DNA from 2 places in the Pseudarthrobacter sp. HLT1-7 genome. Region 1 is predicted to be linked to the other one. Evidence: riboswitches for the same ligand, from Rfam matches in the RefSeq annotation. Region 1 holds a riboswitch; the other holds the start of a gene.

Region 1 (7,185 bases):
GCATTGTCGCAGCCGCAGCCGCAGCCTCTGCCGCAGCCTCCGGGGGGCGGCAAATGAGCCGGAAACGGATCTCGCTGCGCCAGGAACTGCCCCTGCTGGTCTGGCTGGTGATCGTCTGGTGCGCCCTCTGGCAGGACTTCCGCCCGGGCAACCTGCTCTTCGGCTCCCTTGTCGCCGTCGTGGTGGCCAGGCTGTTCTACCTGCCCCCGGTGGAACTCGGCGGCCGCTTCAACGTGCTGCGGGCCCTGCCCTTTGCCGTGCTCTTCCTCGGCAGGGTCGTGGCAGCGAGCTTCCAGGTCCTGTACCTCGCCGTAGCCAAGGGGCCCGCGGTGATCAGCGCCGTCGTCGCCGTCCCGCTGCGGAGCCACTCTGACCTGCTGGTGACCGCCACCGGACACGTGATCTCGCTCATCCCCGGCTCACTGGTGGTGGACGTGGACCGGTCCACCTCCACGCTGTACATCCACGGCATCAACGTCCGTGATGCCACGGATGCCGCCAAACTCCGCAAGGACGTCCGCGACACCGAGGCCGGGCTGATCCGGATCATGGGCACTCGGGCCGAACTTTCCGCACTGAAACAGGAGGTGGGCGCATGATGCAGCTTGTCCTGACCATCACCTCGGTGGTGCTGTCCCTGGCCGCAGCGGGCGCCATCATCCGGATCTCGCGGGGCCCTTCGCTGCTGGACCGGGTGCTGGCGGCCGACGTGCTGCTCGCCATCCTGGGCGCGGCGCTGTGCATCGACATGGCCGCCAACCGGCACCTGAACAACCTGATGCTGGTGGTGGCCGTGTCCATCATCGGGTTCATCGGATCCGTGACCGTTGCCAGGTTCGTGGCCGACCGGCGGGAGCACGCCCGTGAATCCTGAAACCTTCTCCGGCGACACCGTGATTGACGCCGTCTCGGCCGTCTTTATGGTCCTCGGAGCGCTGATGTCCCTGGCGGCGGCCGTGGGCCTGCTGCGCTTCCCGGACCTCATGAGCCGGATGCACGCCGCCACCAAGCCGCAGGTGCTGGGACTGTTCCTGCTGCTCGCCGCCGTCGGGCTGCAGATGCGCACCTGGTGGGTGTGGCCGGTGCTCGTGGTGGCCTGGATCTTCCAGCTGCTGACCGTGCCGGTCTCCGCCCATATGGTGGGCCGGGCCGGCTACCGCACCAAACACCTGCACCGTGAACTGCTGAGCAGTGATGAGCTGGAGGCCGTAGTGCAGCACGCGGCGAAGAAGCGCCGATTTACGGACGACGGCGGCGCGGCTGCCGGCGACTGGTGATTGGGTCCGGGGTACCCACCAGCTGGACCACCGGCGCCCAGGGACCGGGTTGTTAGACGATGTCCCGGGACTTGGCGAAGCGGGTGACGGCGCGCTGGGTGCCACGGTTTGCGAGGACCTGGATGATGGCGCTGACCGAGGCGGAGATCAGCGCGAAGGTCAGGGCCGAACGCAGCGTGGTGGGAATGTCGTCGTCGTGGCCCTTGGGCGGCTTGTTGCCGGTGGACTTCTCCCACACGGTGTCGACGAGTTTGGTGCCGACGAAGCCGGCCAGCAGGCTGATGCCGGTGCCGAGCAGTTTGATGAAAATGTTCATTCTTGGCAACTCCTTGCGGGAGGAAACAGGGCTTCCCCTAGCCTAGCGTTCCCGGCCGGGCGCCGGACACCTTAGCCTGGCGGCGTTGTGTGGCCGAGGATTTCCGACAGGGCTTCCACCACCAGGTCATGGTCCGCTTTCTGCGGCAAGCCAGACACCGTGACCGTGGCAACGGCCCCGGTTCCGCGCACATAGATGGGGAAGGCGCCGCCGTGGGCCGCGAACACCTGCTGGTCGAACCAGGCGCTGTCCTCGATCCTCCCGCCGGCCGCCCGGGCCCGAAGACCCACGAGCAGGGACGGGACTTCGTAGCGTACGGCCGTGCGCTGCTTGGCCCTGATCCAGCGTTCGTTGTCCGGGGTGGCGCCCGCCAGCGCTGCGTGGAAGAGCACCTGCTCACCTTTGGTGATGTCCACGGCGATGGGGTGCGAGCGTTGCCGGCCGAGCTCCACCAGGAGAATCCCGAGGTCCAGGGCATCGTCGTTGCTGAACGACTGGAATTGCAGCTCGTCGATTTCGGCCAGGATCCGGCCGATAAGCGCCGCCAGGGATCCGGGCGGCTGCGGTTCCGCGGAGTCCGGGTCGTAGCCGGTGGAAGACTCTGGTGCGTTGGTCATGTGGTTCAGCCTCCGATAATTCGCCGCCGTTGGCTAGTGGGCATTTTCGTTGATCTGGCCGGACGCAGGTGGTCGTTGGCGGCGCTCCTTCCCGGTTACCTGCCGCCACAGCTCCCATCGGCCCGGGAAAGGCCCGGATTCCCGCGGGCTTGTGGCGCCGGGCGCCGAAGTAACTGGGCAGGAACGTCGCGGCCCGTCGCGTTGGGCTCGTCCGGTCAGGCGTTGGGCGGGTCCGGCGGCGTGGAATCTGGCGTCGCCAAGGGGGACATGCCCATTCTTCGCTCCCGGGCCTGGGCATAGTGACGCTCTGTCCATCCGCTGGCCCCGGCGCGGAGCATGTCCCTGAGCCGTGTCCTCCCAGCCCCAGGGCCAAGCCCCCGACGAACCAACGAAATGGCCACCTGCCCTGCCGGCTCTTCGAATCGGGGCGGCGTGCCGGGTGTAAACTGGGGAACGCCCATCAGGGCGATCTTAAATACGACAGGGGAGCGCCGCCGTCGGGCATCACTGGAGAAATCCAGCGGAACCGCAGGTGGGCGCTGAGAGTGCGGACAGCCGCAGACCCTCGAACCTGATCCGGTTAGTACCGGCGCAAGGGAGTCGAGTTCTCAGAGTGCCCGGCGGGGCGGCGGAAGCCGCGGCCCCGCCGGAGCACCCTCCCCTCCTGTTCCTCAGGAGGACGACATGACTGATACATCTGCAGCGCAAGGTTCTGCCCGCAAGGCACTCACCCGGCCCGGTTACAGCTGGCGAGTGGTGGATATTGTGGTGGCCGCGTTGATCGCGGTGGCCGGCGGCGTGATCTTCTGGGCCTGGTCCCAGGGCGCCAACGTTATTTCCGCACCCGTCAACGCGTTCTACCCGCCGCTGACCGGGCTCTACGCCGGCGGCTGGATGATCCCGGCGGTGCTGGGCATGCTTATCATCCGCAAGCCGGGCGCTGCCCTGTTCTGTGAAACCGTGGCCGCTACCGGCGAGCTCATCATGGGCTCGCAGTATGGAGTCACGGTGCTGATCTCCGGCCTCCTGCAGGGCCTCGGCGCGGAGCTGGTGTTCGCCGCAGTGGTTTACAAGAAGTTCAACCTTCCCGTCTCGCTGCTGGCCGGTGCCGGCGCGGGCCTGTTCTGCGGACTCAACGATTCGTTCCTGCCCTGGGGTTGGAACATTGCCTACGCCGGCGGGGACAAGCTTGCCTACATCATTTTCACCGCCATCTCCGGGGCCCTGATCGCCGGCGGACTGTCCTGGCTCGCCACCCGCGGGCTGGCCAGGACCGGGGTGCTGGGCTCCTTCGCGTCCCGGAAGGCCGCATCGGAACCCGTCTTCTCCTGACGGCAGCACTCGACTGATGACATCCATTGACAGGGTCCGCCCGGCCGCGGTCAGCGCGCGCGGCTGGGGCTGGCGGCACGCCGGAAGAACCCAACCCGCCGTCAACGGCCTGGACCTGGACATCCGGCCCGGGGAACGCGTGCTGCTGCTGGGGCCCTCCGGCGCCGGCAAATCCACGCTGCTCCATGCCCTGGCGGGGGTGCTGGGCGATAGCTCCGCCGGTGCCACAGGGCGTGCCGGCGCCGCTGGCACTGGCGCTGGCGTTGGCCGTGCCGCCGGACGCGCGCCGGCGGACGCCGAGGACCCGGACGAGACCGGCAGCCTCCTGATCGACGGTGCCCCGCCGCGGGCACAGCGCGGCCGGGCCGGGCTGATGCAGCAGGATCCGGAGACCCAGGTGGTGCTCTCGCGCCTCGCCGACGATGTCGCGTTCGGTGCGGAGAACCTGTCCGTGCCCCGGGAGGAGATCTGGCGGAGGGTGGCGGAAGCGCTGGACGACGTCGGGCTGGGCCGGCTGCCGCCGGACCACCCGACGTCGTCGCTCTCCGGCGGGCAGAAGCAGCGCCTGGCGCTCGCCGGCATCCTGGCGATGCGCCCCGGGCTCATCCTGCTCGACGAGCCCACCGCAAACCTGGACCCCGCCGGTGTCCTGGAAGTCCGCGACGCAGTGGGACGCTGCCTCGACAAGACCGGGGCCACCCTGGTGGTGGTGGAGCACCGGGTCTCGATCTGGAAGGACCTCGTGGACCGGATCGTGGTCCTGCAGCCGGGATCAGCCACCGAGGCCGCCGTGCTGATCGACGGGCCGCCGGACCAGGTCCTGGCGCAGGCGCGGGACATGCTCATCGCTGCGGGCGTCTGGGTTCCGGGTTATGTGCCGCAGACCCGGGCACGCAGCACGGCCGTATCCGGCGGCTCCGGGGGCGGCTCCGCGGGGCAGCTGCTGCTCGCCGCCGAGGACCTGGCCGTCTCCCGCGGACGGCCCCGCCGGTCCGGGGTCCGCGGCGGGTTCCGCGCTATCGCGCCGGAACCTGTGCAGTCCGGCATCACGGCCCGGATCCGCGCCGGAGAAGCGCTGACCGTTACCGGGCCCAACGGCTCGGGGAAGTCCACGTTCGCCCTGACCCTGGCCGGTCTGCTCGCGCCGGTGTCCGGCACGGTGTCCGCCACGCCGGAACTGGGCGCAGGTGCCGGCACCGACCCCTACAAATGGAGGGCCCGGCAGCTGATCCCGCGGATCGGCACCGTGTTCCAGGAGCCGGAGCACCAGTTCGTCACCGGCCGTGTGCTGGACGAACTGATGTTCGGCCCCCGTCACCTGGGCCGCGGCGAGGAACGGGTGGACGAACTGCTGGAACGCCTGCGGCTGACCAAGCTCGTGGACGCCAACCCCTACACCCTCTCCGGCGGCGAAAAACGGCGCCTCTCCGTGGCCACCGTGCTCGCCGCGCACCCGCGGGTGCTCGTCCTGGATGAGCCGACCTTCGGCCAGGACGCCAACACCTGGGCCGAGCTTGCCTCCTTCCTCGCCGAACTTCTCGACGCCGGCACCGCGGTGGTGTCCGTGACGCACGATGCGGATTTCACCGACGTCCTGGGCGGCACCGAGCTCAGACTCCGCGCCGCTGAGCGCGACGAACCCGGGCACCTCGAACCGGGAAAGGTGGGCGCACCGTGAGGGAGGAACAGACCCTGCGCGGCAACCACGCCCTGCTGGCCCGAGCCAACCCGCTGGCGAAGTTCGCCGCCGTCGTGCTCATCACGATGGTCCTGGCGCTGTCCATCGACTGGGTGTCCGCCTCAGTGGCGCTCATTCTCGAGCTGGCGCTTTTTCCGCTGGCCGGGCTGACTCTCGGCCTGCTCTGGCAGCGCGGCTGGCCGCTGGTCCTGGCGGCGGCGCTGGGCGGTTGGAGCACCACGATCCTGGCGCCGGATTCCGGTGTCATACTGCTCGACGCCGGGATCTGGTCCATCAGCGAAGGATCCCTCGAGCTGGGGCTGGGTTTTATGCTCCGCGGACTGGCGATAGCACTGCCGGCCGTGCTGCTGATGAGCTGCACCGACCCCACGGACCTCGCCGACGCCCTGGCACAGAAGGCGAAATTGCCACACCGCTTTGTGCTGGGCACCCTGGCAGCCATGCGGCTCGTGGGGCTCATGGCCGAGGAATGGCACACCATCGGCATGGCCCGCCGTGCCCGCGGCGTGGGCTCCCACGGGAATCCGGTGCAGCGGCTCCGGGCCACGCTGGGGCAGAGCTTCGGGCTGCTGGTCCAGGCGGTCCGGCGTGCCACCCGGCTGGCGGTCACCATGGAGGCACGAGGGTTCGGCGGCTCACAGCGGACGTGGGCGCGGAAATCGGTCTACAGCATCCTTGACGTGTGGGTGCTGCTGGGCGGGCTGGGGATCGCCGTGGCCGCCGTCGCCGCGGCGCTGGGGGCCGGGACCTGGAACATGGTTTTCCTCGCGCGGCAGTAGCGGGCAGTATCGCACAGTACGGATATTCCTGCGAGTTTAACGCCATTCCGGCGGTAATCCCCGGGGTGAATAACTCATCCGTGATATTTTTTTGTGATGACTCAACAGACTGCTGAACATGTAGGCGTGCTGCTCCGCGATGCCCGCGGCCAGAAAGGCTGGACCCAGGGACAGCTCGCCGCCGAGCTGGGAACCAGCCAGAGCGCCATCGCCAGGATGGAACAGGGCAAGCAGAATCTGAGCCTGAAAATGATCCAGCGGCTCGAGACCATCTTCGGCCGCACCATCGTCAAGGTGGGCCGCCCGGCCATGACCCACCTCCGGGTGGAGGGCGGCCGCAGCCTCTCCGGCGCCGTCGACGTCAACAGCAGCAAGAACGCCGGCGTCGCCCTGCTTTGCGCCAGCCTGATCAACCGCGGCACCACGACGCTGCGCCGGCTGGCCCGGATCGAAGAGGTCAACCGGATCGTGGAGGTGCTGACCAGCATCGGCGTCGAATGCACCTGGCTCAACGCCAGCGATCTGCAGATCCGCCGCCCCGCCGTCCTGGACCTCGGCTCCATGGACGTGGAAGCTGCCCGCCGTACCCGCAGCGTAATTATGCTGCTGGGTCCCTTGCTGGACGAATCCAGCGAATACCGGCTGCCCTACGCGGGCGGCTGCGACCTCGGCACCCGCACCGTGCAGCCGCACATGCAGGCGCTGCGCCAGTTCGGCCTGAGCGTGGACGCCAAGTCCGGCTTCTACGCGGTGCAGGCACCGCCGTCGGACGGACTTGACCGCTCCTTCGTGCTCGGCGAACGCGGTGACACCGTCACGGAGAACGCCATCATGGCCGCCGCCCACCGCTGCGGCACCACGATCATCCGCAACGCCAGCCCCAACTATATGGTCCAGGACCTCTGCTTCTACCTGCAGATGCTCGGTGTGCAGATCGACGGTGTGGGAACCACCACCCTGAAGATCACCGGCCGGCCCTCGATCGAGGTCGACATCGAGTACTTCCCGTCCGAGGACCCGATCGAGGCGATGAGCCTCATCACGGCTGGCATTGTGACGGACTCGGAAGTCACCATCCGCCGCGTCCCCATCGAGTTCATGGAAATCGAACTCGCGACGCTGGAGCAGATGGGCCAGCGGCTTGAGGTCTCCGGCGAGTACCTGG
Region 2 (7,185 bases), on a different contig from region 1:
CGGCCGCGGAGGCACCGGTCAAGGCTCGCGCCGGGGACGCCCCTGCGCCTGAGGCCAAGAAGCCACCCGTCCGCCGCACCCGTGCCCGCAAGGCCGCCGCGCCGGCCGAGCCCCTCCCGGCCTTCGCCGAAGAGACCGCAGCAGAACCGGTAGCCGCAGAACCCGTAGCCGCAGCCGAGGTGCCCGCAGCCGGGGCCGTCGTTGCCGGTCCGGCAGAGAAGAAGCCCGTGCGACGCCGCGCCAGCCGCGCCAAGGCAGCCGCCGCCCCAGCCCCCGTCCCCGCAGCCGAGGAAGTCGCAGCCGCCGCCCCAGCCCCCGTCCCCGCAGCCGAGGAAGTCGCAGCCGCCGCCCCTGCAACAGCAGACCCAGCCGCCGCCGCCCCCGCCCCAGCCGCCGCCGCCCCCGCCCCAGCCGCCGCCCCCGCCGCCGAGGAGGCAGAAGCGGCGCCGGCCGAATCGCCGTCGGCAGCCTCCTCGCTCTTCCTGGAGCCCGGTGCCGTCACCTCGATGATCTTCCAGGCCCCGGACCTGACCGCCGCCGTCCGTCCGGCACCGGCCGCCGCGGAGGAAGCCGAAGACGAAGAAGGCGAGGAAGGCGAAGATGGCGACGGCCGCCGCCGTCGCCGCAGCCGTGGCCGTCGTGGCCGCAGCCGCACCGCCGAGACCGATACTGAGACCGAGCCCGACGGGGAAGGCGACGGCGACGGTTCCACCGGGGAAACCGAAGAAGGTTCCGAGGAGACGCTGGCCGACGGCGTGACGTCCCGCCGCCGCCGCCGCCGTCGCCGGGGTGACCAGGACCTGGAACTGACCGGTGGGGAGGACGACGATCCGCCCAACACGGTGACCCGTGTCCGTGCGCCGCGCGCGGCCAGCGAGGCTCCGGTCAACAACCGGGTCACGTCGCTCAAGGGCTCCACCCGCCTCGAGGCCAAGAAGCAGCGCCGCCGCGAATCCCGCGACACCGGCCGACGCCGCACCGTCATCACCGAGGCGGAGTTCCTGGCCCGCCGCGAGTCCGTGGACCGCCAGATGATCGTCCGCCAGCGCGACGACAGAATCCAGATCGGCGTCCTGGAAGACGGTGTCCTGGCCGAGCACTTCGTCTCCAAAACCCAGCAGGACTCCCTGATCGGCAACGTCTACCTGGGCAGGGTCCAGAACGTGCTGCCCTCCATGGAAGCCGCCTTCGTTGATATCGGACGCGGCCGCAACGCCGTGCTCTACGCCGGTGAAGTCAACTGGGAATCCGTCAACCTCGCGGGCAAGCAGCGCCGGATCGAGAACGCGCTGAAGTCCGGCGACTCCGTCCTCGTCCAGGTCACCAAGGATCCGGTGGGCCACAAGGGCGCCCGGCTCACGAGCCAGATCTCACTGCCCGGCCGCTACCTCGTGTACGTGCCCGGCGGTTCCATGACCGGTATCTCCCGCAAGCTGCCCGACGTCGAACGCAACCGCCTCAAGCGGATCCTCAAGGACCGCCTGCCGGAAGATGCGGGCGTCATTGTCCGCACCGCGGCCGAGGGCGCGTCCGAGGAAGAGCTCACGCACGACATCAACCGCCTCCGTGCGCAGTGGGAAGGGATCGAGAGCCAGTCGACGTCGACCAAGATGCTCGCCCCTGAACTGCTCTACGGCGAACCGGACCTGACCATCAAGGTGGTCCGGGACGTCTTCAACGAGGACTTCTCCAAGCTGATTGTCTCCGGCGAGGAAGCCTGGGACACCATCGAGGCCTACGTCACGTATGTGGCTCCGGACCTCGTGGGCCGGCTCGAGAAGTGGACCAAGGACGCGGATATCTTCGCAGCCTGGCGCATCGACGAGCAGATCCACAAGGCACTGGACCGCAAGGTCTTCCTGCCCTCCGGCGGGTCCCTCGTGATCGATCGCACCGAAGCCATGACCGTGGTGGACGTCAACACCGGCAAGTTCACCGGCAGCGGCGGCAACCTGGAGGAAACCGTCACCAAGAACAACCTCGAAGCAGCAGAGGAAGTCATCCGGCAGCTCCGGCTCCGCGACATCGGCGGCATCATCGTCATCGACTTCATCGACATGGTGCTCGAGTCCAACCGCGACCTCGTGCTGCGCCGCATGGTGGAGTGCCTGGGCCGTGACCGGACCAAGCACCAGGTGGCGGAGGTGACCTCGCTGGGGCTCGTGCAGATGACGCGCAAGCGGATGGGCACCGGGCTGCTGGAAGTCTTCGGCGAACAGTGCGAAACCTGCGATGGCCGCGGCATTGTCACCCACGACGAGCCGGTGGAGCACCGCCGGGCCAACACGGTTGCTGCCGAGCACTACGTCCCGCGGACCGAGAGCCAGCCCGCGGCACGGACCGAGCGCAAAGGCCGCCGCCGCGGCCGGGGCGGCCAGGGCGCGGAGGACCAGTCCGCCCAGGCACCAGTCCACGCCGAGCCCACCGAGGCCGAGCGCCACGCCAAGGCCGAGACAACCCGCGCCGCCCTGGCGAATATTGCCGCAGCGGCGCACGCCGCGCACCTGCACGACGGGGACGCCGACGCCGGAACCCGCCAGGCCGACGCCGAGGCGCGTCGGGCCGCCGTCGACGCCGTCGCGCAGTTCGCCGCCACGGAGGAAGCTGCCGGACGGCCCGCTGCCGTGCTGACCTTCGGCGGCGAGCAAGTCGCGCTGCCGTTCGTCGAGCACGCGGACGAGTCCCCGGCAACGGCCCTGACCCTGGACCTGCTGACCGAAGCCTTCGCCCAACTGGGCGAAACCGACGACAGCAAGCCGGCCACAGGCCGGACAGCTGCGGCGGCTCCGGCCCGCGCCGGCGGCACCGGACCGGGACGTGTCCAGGGGCCCGGTTCCCAGACCGAGGCCGAAGCCGAGGCCGGCACCTCCCGCGCCCGCCGCGGCCGCCGCAACCGGAGCGCCAGCCGTGCCCAGGGTGCAGCCAACGCGACGTCCGTTGAACACCGTGAGGCCGCGGAGCACCGCGGGACCGCCACGCAGCCCGCAGCAGGTGAAGTGCACGAGGCCAAGGCTCCCGCCGCCGCACCGGCAGCAGTGAAGCCGGCCGCGAACCAGCCGATCATCCTCGGCGTCGGCGTACCGGCGTCGGAGCTGTAACAGCCCAACACGGCAGCACTTCAGTAGAGCAGCAGTTCAGCAAGTCGCGGGTGCGGTCCGGACCCGGCGTAGCGATGCGCAGGGTCCGGGCAGCACCCGCGACTTCGTTAACGCGACTTCGTTGGGCGGTACGGCTAGGCTGAAGCACTGACACGGGGTGCCGCGCATCGAGCCGGCTGAGATCCAGACCCGTTGAACCTGTCCGGTTAGCACCGGCGAAGGGATGTCTCTCTTGGCTTCATCCGCCTTTGCAGTCCCCACTTTAGAAGTATCGACTTTTGCGGCCGCACTTCTGCCGCACGCCCCGCGCACCGCCGAGCCCAGGATCCCGCGCGTGCTCGCCATCGCCGGCTCGGACCCCTCCGGCGGGGCAGGCATCCAGGCCGATCTGAAGAGCATTGCGGCGCACGGCGGCTACGGCATGGCGGCGATCACGGCCCTGACCGCCCAGAACACCCGGGGCGTCAGCGCCGTCCACGTCCCGCCGGCGGCGTTCCTGACCGCTCAGCTGGACGCGATCAGCGCGGATATCAGTATCGACGCCGTCAAGATCGGCATGCTGGGGGACGCCGACGTGATCGACGCCGTCCGCGGCTGGCTCGAAAAGACAAGGCCCGGCGTCGTTGTCCTTGACCCGGTGATGGTGGCTACGAGCGGAGACCGGCTTTTGCAGGAGTCGGCCGAGGCGGCCCTGCACGAGCTGCTCCCCTACGCGGACCTCATCACGCCCAACCTTGCGGAACTGGCGATTCTGCTCAGGGAACCCGTCGCCGCGGACTGGGACGAGGCCCTGGACCAGGGCAAGCGGCTCGCCGCCCTGGCCGGCACCACGGTCCTTGTGAAAGGTGGCCACCTCGACAGTGGTGCCGGCGCCGTCGCCGGCCCGGGGGACGATAGCGTCGACGGCGGCTGCCCCGATGCGCTCGTCAACACCGGCGGACTGCTGCGCCAGGACGTCGTGGTGGTGCCGGGGGAGAGGGTGCCCACCCGCAACAGCCACGGCACAGGCTGCTCGCTGTCCTCGGCGATCGCCACCGTGCAGGTCCGTGTGGGGGACTGGGAGGCGGCGCTCCGCGAGGTCAAACCGTGGCTGGCGGGTGCGCTGCGCGATTCGGAGCGTCTCGGCGTCGGAACCGGGAACGGCCCGGTCCACCATTTCCACCACGTGCAGCATCTGACCCAGCACCATGCCGGCCCGCGGCACCACGCGCCCGCGGAGGGCGAGTTCGCCGCCGCCCTCCGGGACAGCGCCGCCGCGGACCTTGAGGCGATCTACGGGCTGGAGTTCATCAAGGCGCTGGCCGACGGCACGCTGCCGGAGAAAGACTTCGCCTACTACCTGGCGCAGGACGCCCGGTACCTCAACGGCTACTCCCGCGTGCTGGCCCGGGCGGCGGCCATCGCGCCCACCGAAGCCGAACAACTCTTTTGGGCGCGCTCCGCGCAGAACTGCCTTGAGGTCGAGTCCGGGTTGCACCGGAACTGGCTCAGCACCCGCACGGCAGACCTGGGGCTGGGGCCGGTCACCAAGTCCTACGTGGACCATCTGCTGGCCGCCTCCGTCTCCGGCAGCTACGGAGTGCTGGTGGCCGCCGTCCTGCCGTGCTTCTGGCTCTACGCCGAGGTGGGGGAAACCCTGCACGGACAGTTCCTGGCCGCCGGGGCGCCGGAAGCGCACCCCTATGCCGTGTGGCTGCGGGCCTACGCCGATGAGGAATTTGCCGCCGCGACCCGGCAGGCGATCGCCTACACGGATGCGGCGGCCCGGCTGGCCTCGGGGCATGAGCGGGAGGCCATGGCGCTGGCCTTCCGTCAGTCAGCCGGCCACGAAGTGGAGTTCTTCGACGCGCCGAGGCTGTACGCCTGACCCGGTCGACGCGCCCCGGCCTGTACGATAGTCGGGCACGGTACCGGAAGTCGTGGCGGCACCACTCGGTCACTACCAATTGGTCAGTATCAATTGGTCACCGCCAAGTGGCGCCTATCACGAACTACCCGCCGGAACCAGCCTCATTTGCGACCGAAGGCAAAATTAGCGTAGTCTAAATCTTCGGTGCTTACGCCAACACTTGGGTTATGACCTTGAGGACAATCCGTTTCAGTATTGTCCACGGGATAGCTCATGGGTTCCCCCGGGGAACCCACCGGCGTAGAGGCACAGCGTGAGCCGGACCAAATACCTTGGACCCAGGTTCCGCACGCAAATCTAGTAATAAACGTCGAGAGAAGTGAGTTCCCCAGTGGTGTACGCGATTGTCCGCGCAGGCGGCCGCCAAGAGAAGGTTTCCGTTGGAGACTTCGTTACCCTGAACCGCGTCCCCGGTGGAGCCGGCAGCACCTTTGCGCTGCCCGCACTGCTCCTGGTGGACGGCGACAAGGTGACGTCCGCTGCCGCGGACCTGGCCAAGGTAACGGTTACGGCTGAGATCCTCGAAGACCTTCGTGGTCCGAAGATCGTCATTCAGAAGTTCAAGAACAAGACCGGCTACAAGAAGCGCCAGGGTCACCGTCAGGAATTGACCAAGGTCAAGATCACCGGTATCAAGTAACTACCCGTTACTGTTCAGGTTTTCAGCAGATTCCCCAGAATTTTTAAGGCAGGCATTTTCAAATGGCACATAAAAAAGGCGCGAGTTCCACTCGCAACGGTCGTGACTCCAACGCCCAGTACCTCGGCGTCAAGCGCTTCGGCGGCCAGGTAGTTTCCGCAGGCGAGATCATCGTCCGCCAGCGTGGCACGCACTTCCACCCGGGCGCCGGCGTAGGCCGCGGCGGGGACGACACCCTGTTCGCACTGGCCCCCGGCGCCGTCGAGTTCGGCACCCGCCGTGGTCGCCGCGTTGTGAACATCGTGGCTGCCGCAGCTGCAGAGTAACAACAAGCAATAAAATCGGTGGGGCGGGCCAATAGGTCCGCTCCACCGGTGTTTTAACCGCAATACAATCATCTTGGGCCGTTTCGGGGGCCTAAGGAACAGCACTGAGGAGATCCACGTGGCGAGCTTTGTAGACCGGGTAGTACTGCACGTATCCGGCGGTACCGGCGGCCATGGTTGTGTCTCCGTCCACCGCGAGAAGTTCAAGCCGCTCGGCGGTCCCGACGGCGGCAACGGCGGTAACGGCGGCGACGTCATCCTGCGTGTTGATCCCCAGACCACCACCCTGCTTGACTACCACCACGCCCCCCACCGGCACGCCACCAACGGCGGCCCCGGCATGGGCGACTGGCGCGGCGGCAAAAACGGCGAAACCCTGATCCTTCCGGTGCCCGAGGGTACCGTGGTGAAGTCCAAGGACGGCGGTGTCCTCGCCGACCTCGTGGGCGAAGGCGCCGAATACATTGCCGCCGCCGGCGGCATAGGCGGACTCGGCAACGCCTCGCTATCGTCCCAGAAGCGCCGGGCCCCCGGCTTCGCCCTGCTCGGCATCGAAGGCGAGTCCAGCGACGTCGTCCTGGAACTGAAGTCCATCGCGGATATCGCCCTCGTCGGCTTCCCGTCCGCCGGCAAATCCAGCCTCATCGCCGCCATGTCGGCGGCGCGGCCCAAGATCGCCGACTACCCCTTCACCACCCTGATCCCGAACCTCGGCGTCGTCCAGGCCGGCGAGATGCGCTTCACCATCGCCGACGTCCCGGGCCTGATCGAGGGTGCCAGCGAAGGCAAGGGCCTCGGCCACTACTTCCTGCGCCACGTCGAACGCTGCGCTGCCCTGGTGCACGTGCTGGACTGCGGCACGCTCGAGTCGGACCGCGACCCGCTCTCGGACCTGGCCATCATCGAAGCCGAGCTCGAGAAGTACGCGGTGGACATGAGCTACAGCGGAGCCGACGGCGAGGTGGTGCCGCTGAACCACCGCCCCCGCCTCATCGCCCTGAACAAGGTGGACCTGCCGGACGGCAAGGACATGGCCGGATTCGTCCGCCCGGAACTCGAATCCCGCGGCTACAAGGTCTTCGAGATCTCGGCCACGAGCCATGAGGGCCTGCGCCAGCTCGGCTTCGCCATGGGCGAGATCGTCCAGGCCGCCCGCGACGCCCTCGCCGCCGCCCCGCCGAAGGTCCACGCGCCCGTGCTCAAGCCCCGGGC

Evidence for each region. Region 1 has a riboswitch for thiamine pyrophosphate ahead of AC50X6_RS12570 (ECF transporter S component). Riboswitches for the same ligand answer to the same signal wherever they lie in the genome.
Region 2: it holds a riboswitch for thiamine pyrophosphate, as region 1 does, so the genes downstream of both, AC50X6_RS08175 (bifunctional hydroxymethylpyrimidine kinase/phosphomethylpyrimidine kinase) here and AC50X6_RS12570 (ECF transporter S component) in region 1, are expected to answer to the same signal.

The regions. Positions count from the first base shown of each region.
Region 1 is NZ_JBWZCH010000012.1:62,265-69,449, forward strand. It holds gene AC50X6_RS12540 (Na+/H+ antiporter subunit D) at 1-57, shown strand, start outside; gene AC50X6_RS12545 (Na+/H+ antiporter subunit E) at 54-599, shown strand; gene AC50X6_RS12550 (MrpF/PhaF family protein) at 596-874, shown strand; gene mnhG (monovalent cation/H(+) antiporter subunit G) at 864-1,277, shown strand; gene AC50X6_RS12560 (DUF4235 domain-containing protein) at 1,330-1,593, opposite strand; gene AC50X6_RS12565 (heme-degrading domain-containing protein) at 1,665-2,210, opposite strand; TPP riboswitch at 2,683-2,826, shown strand; gene AC50X6_RS12570 (ECF transporter S component) at 2,895-3,542, shown strand; gene AC50X6_RS12575 (ABC transporter ATP-binding protein) at 3,559-5,220, shown strand; gene AC50X6_RS12580 (energy-coupling factor transporter transmembrane component T family protein) at 5,217-6,020, shown strand; gene AC50X6_RS12585 (UDP-N-acetylglucosamine 1-carboxyvinyltransferase) at 6,117-7,185, shown strand, end outside.
Region 2 is NZ_JBWZCH010000006.1:160,483-167,667, forward strand. It holds gene AC50X6_RS08170 (Rne/Rng family ribonuclease) at 1-3,098, shown strand, start outside; TPP riboswitch at 3,242-3,339, shown strand; gene AC50X6_RS08175 (bifunctional hydroxymethylpyrimidine kinase/phosphomethylpyrimidine kinase) at 3,322-4,965, shown strand; gene rplU (50S ribosomal protein L21) at 5,339-5,647, shown strand; gene rpmA (50S ribosomal protein L27) at 5,710-5,973, shown strand; gene obgE (GTPase ObgE) at 6,092-7,185, shown strand, end outside.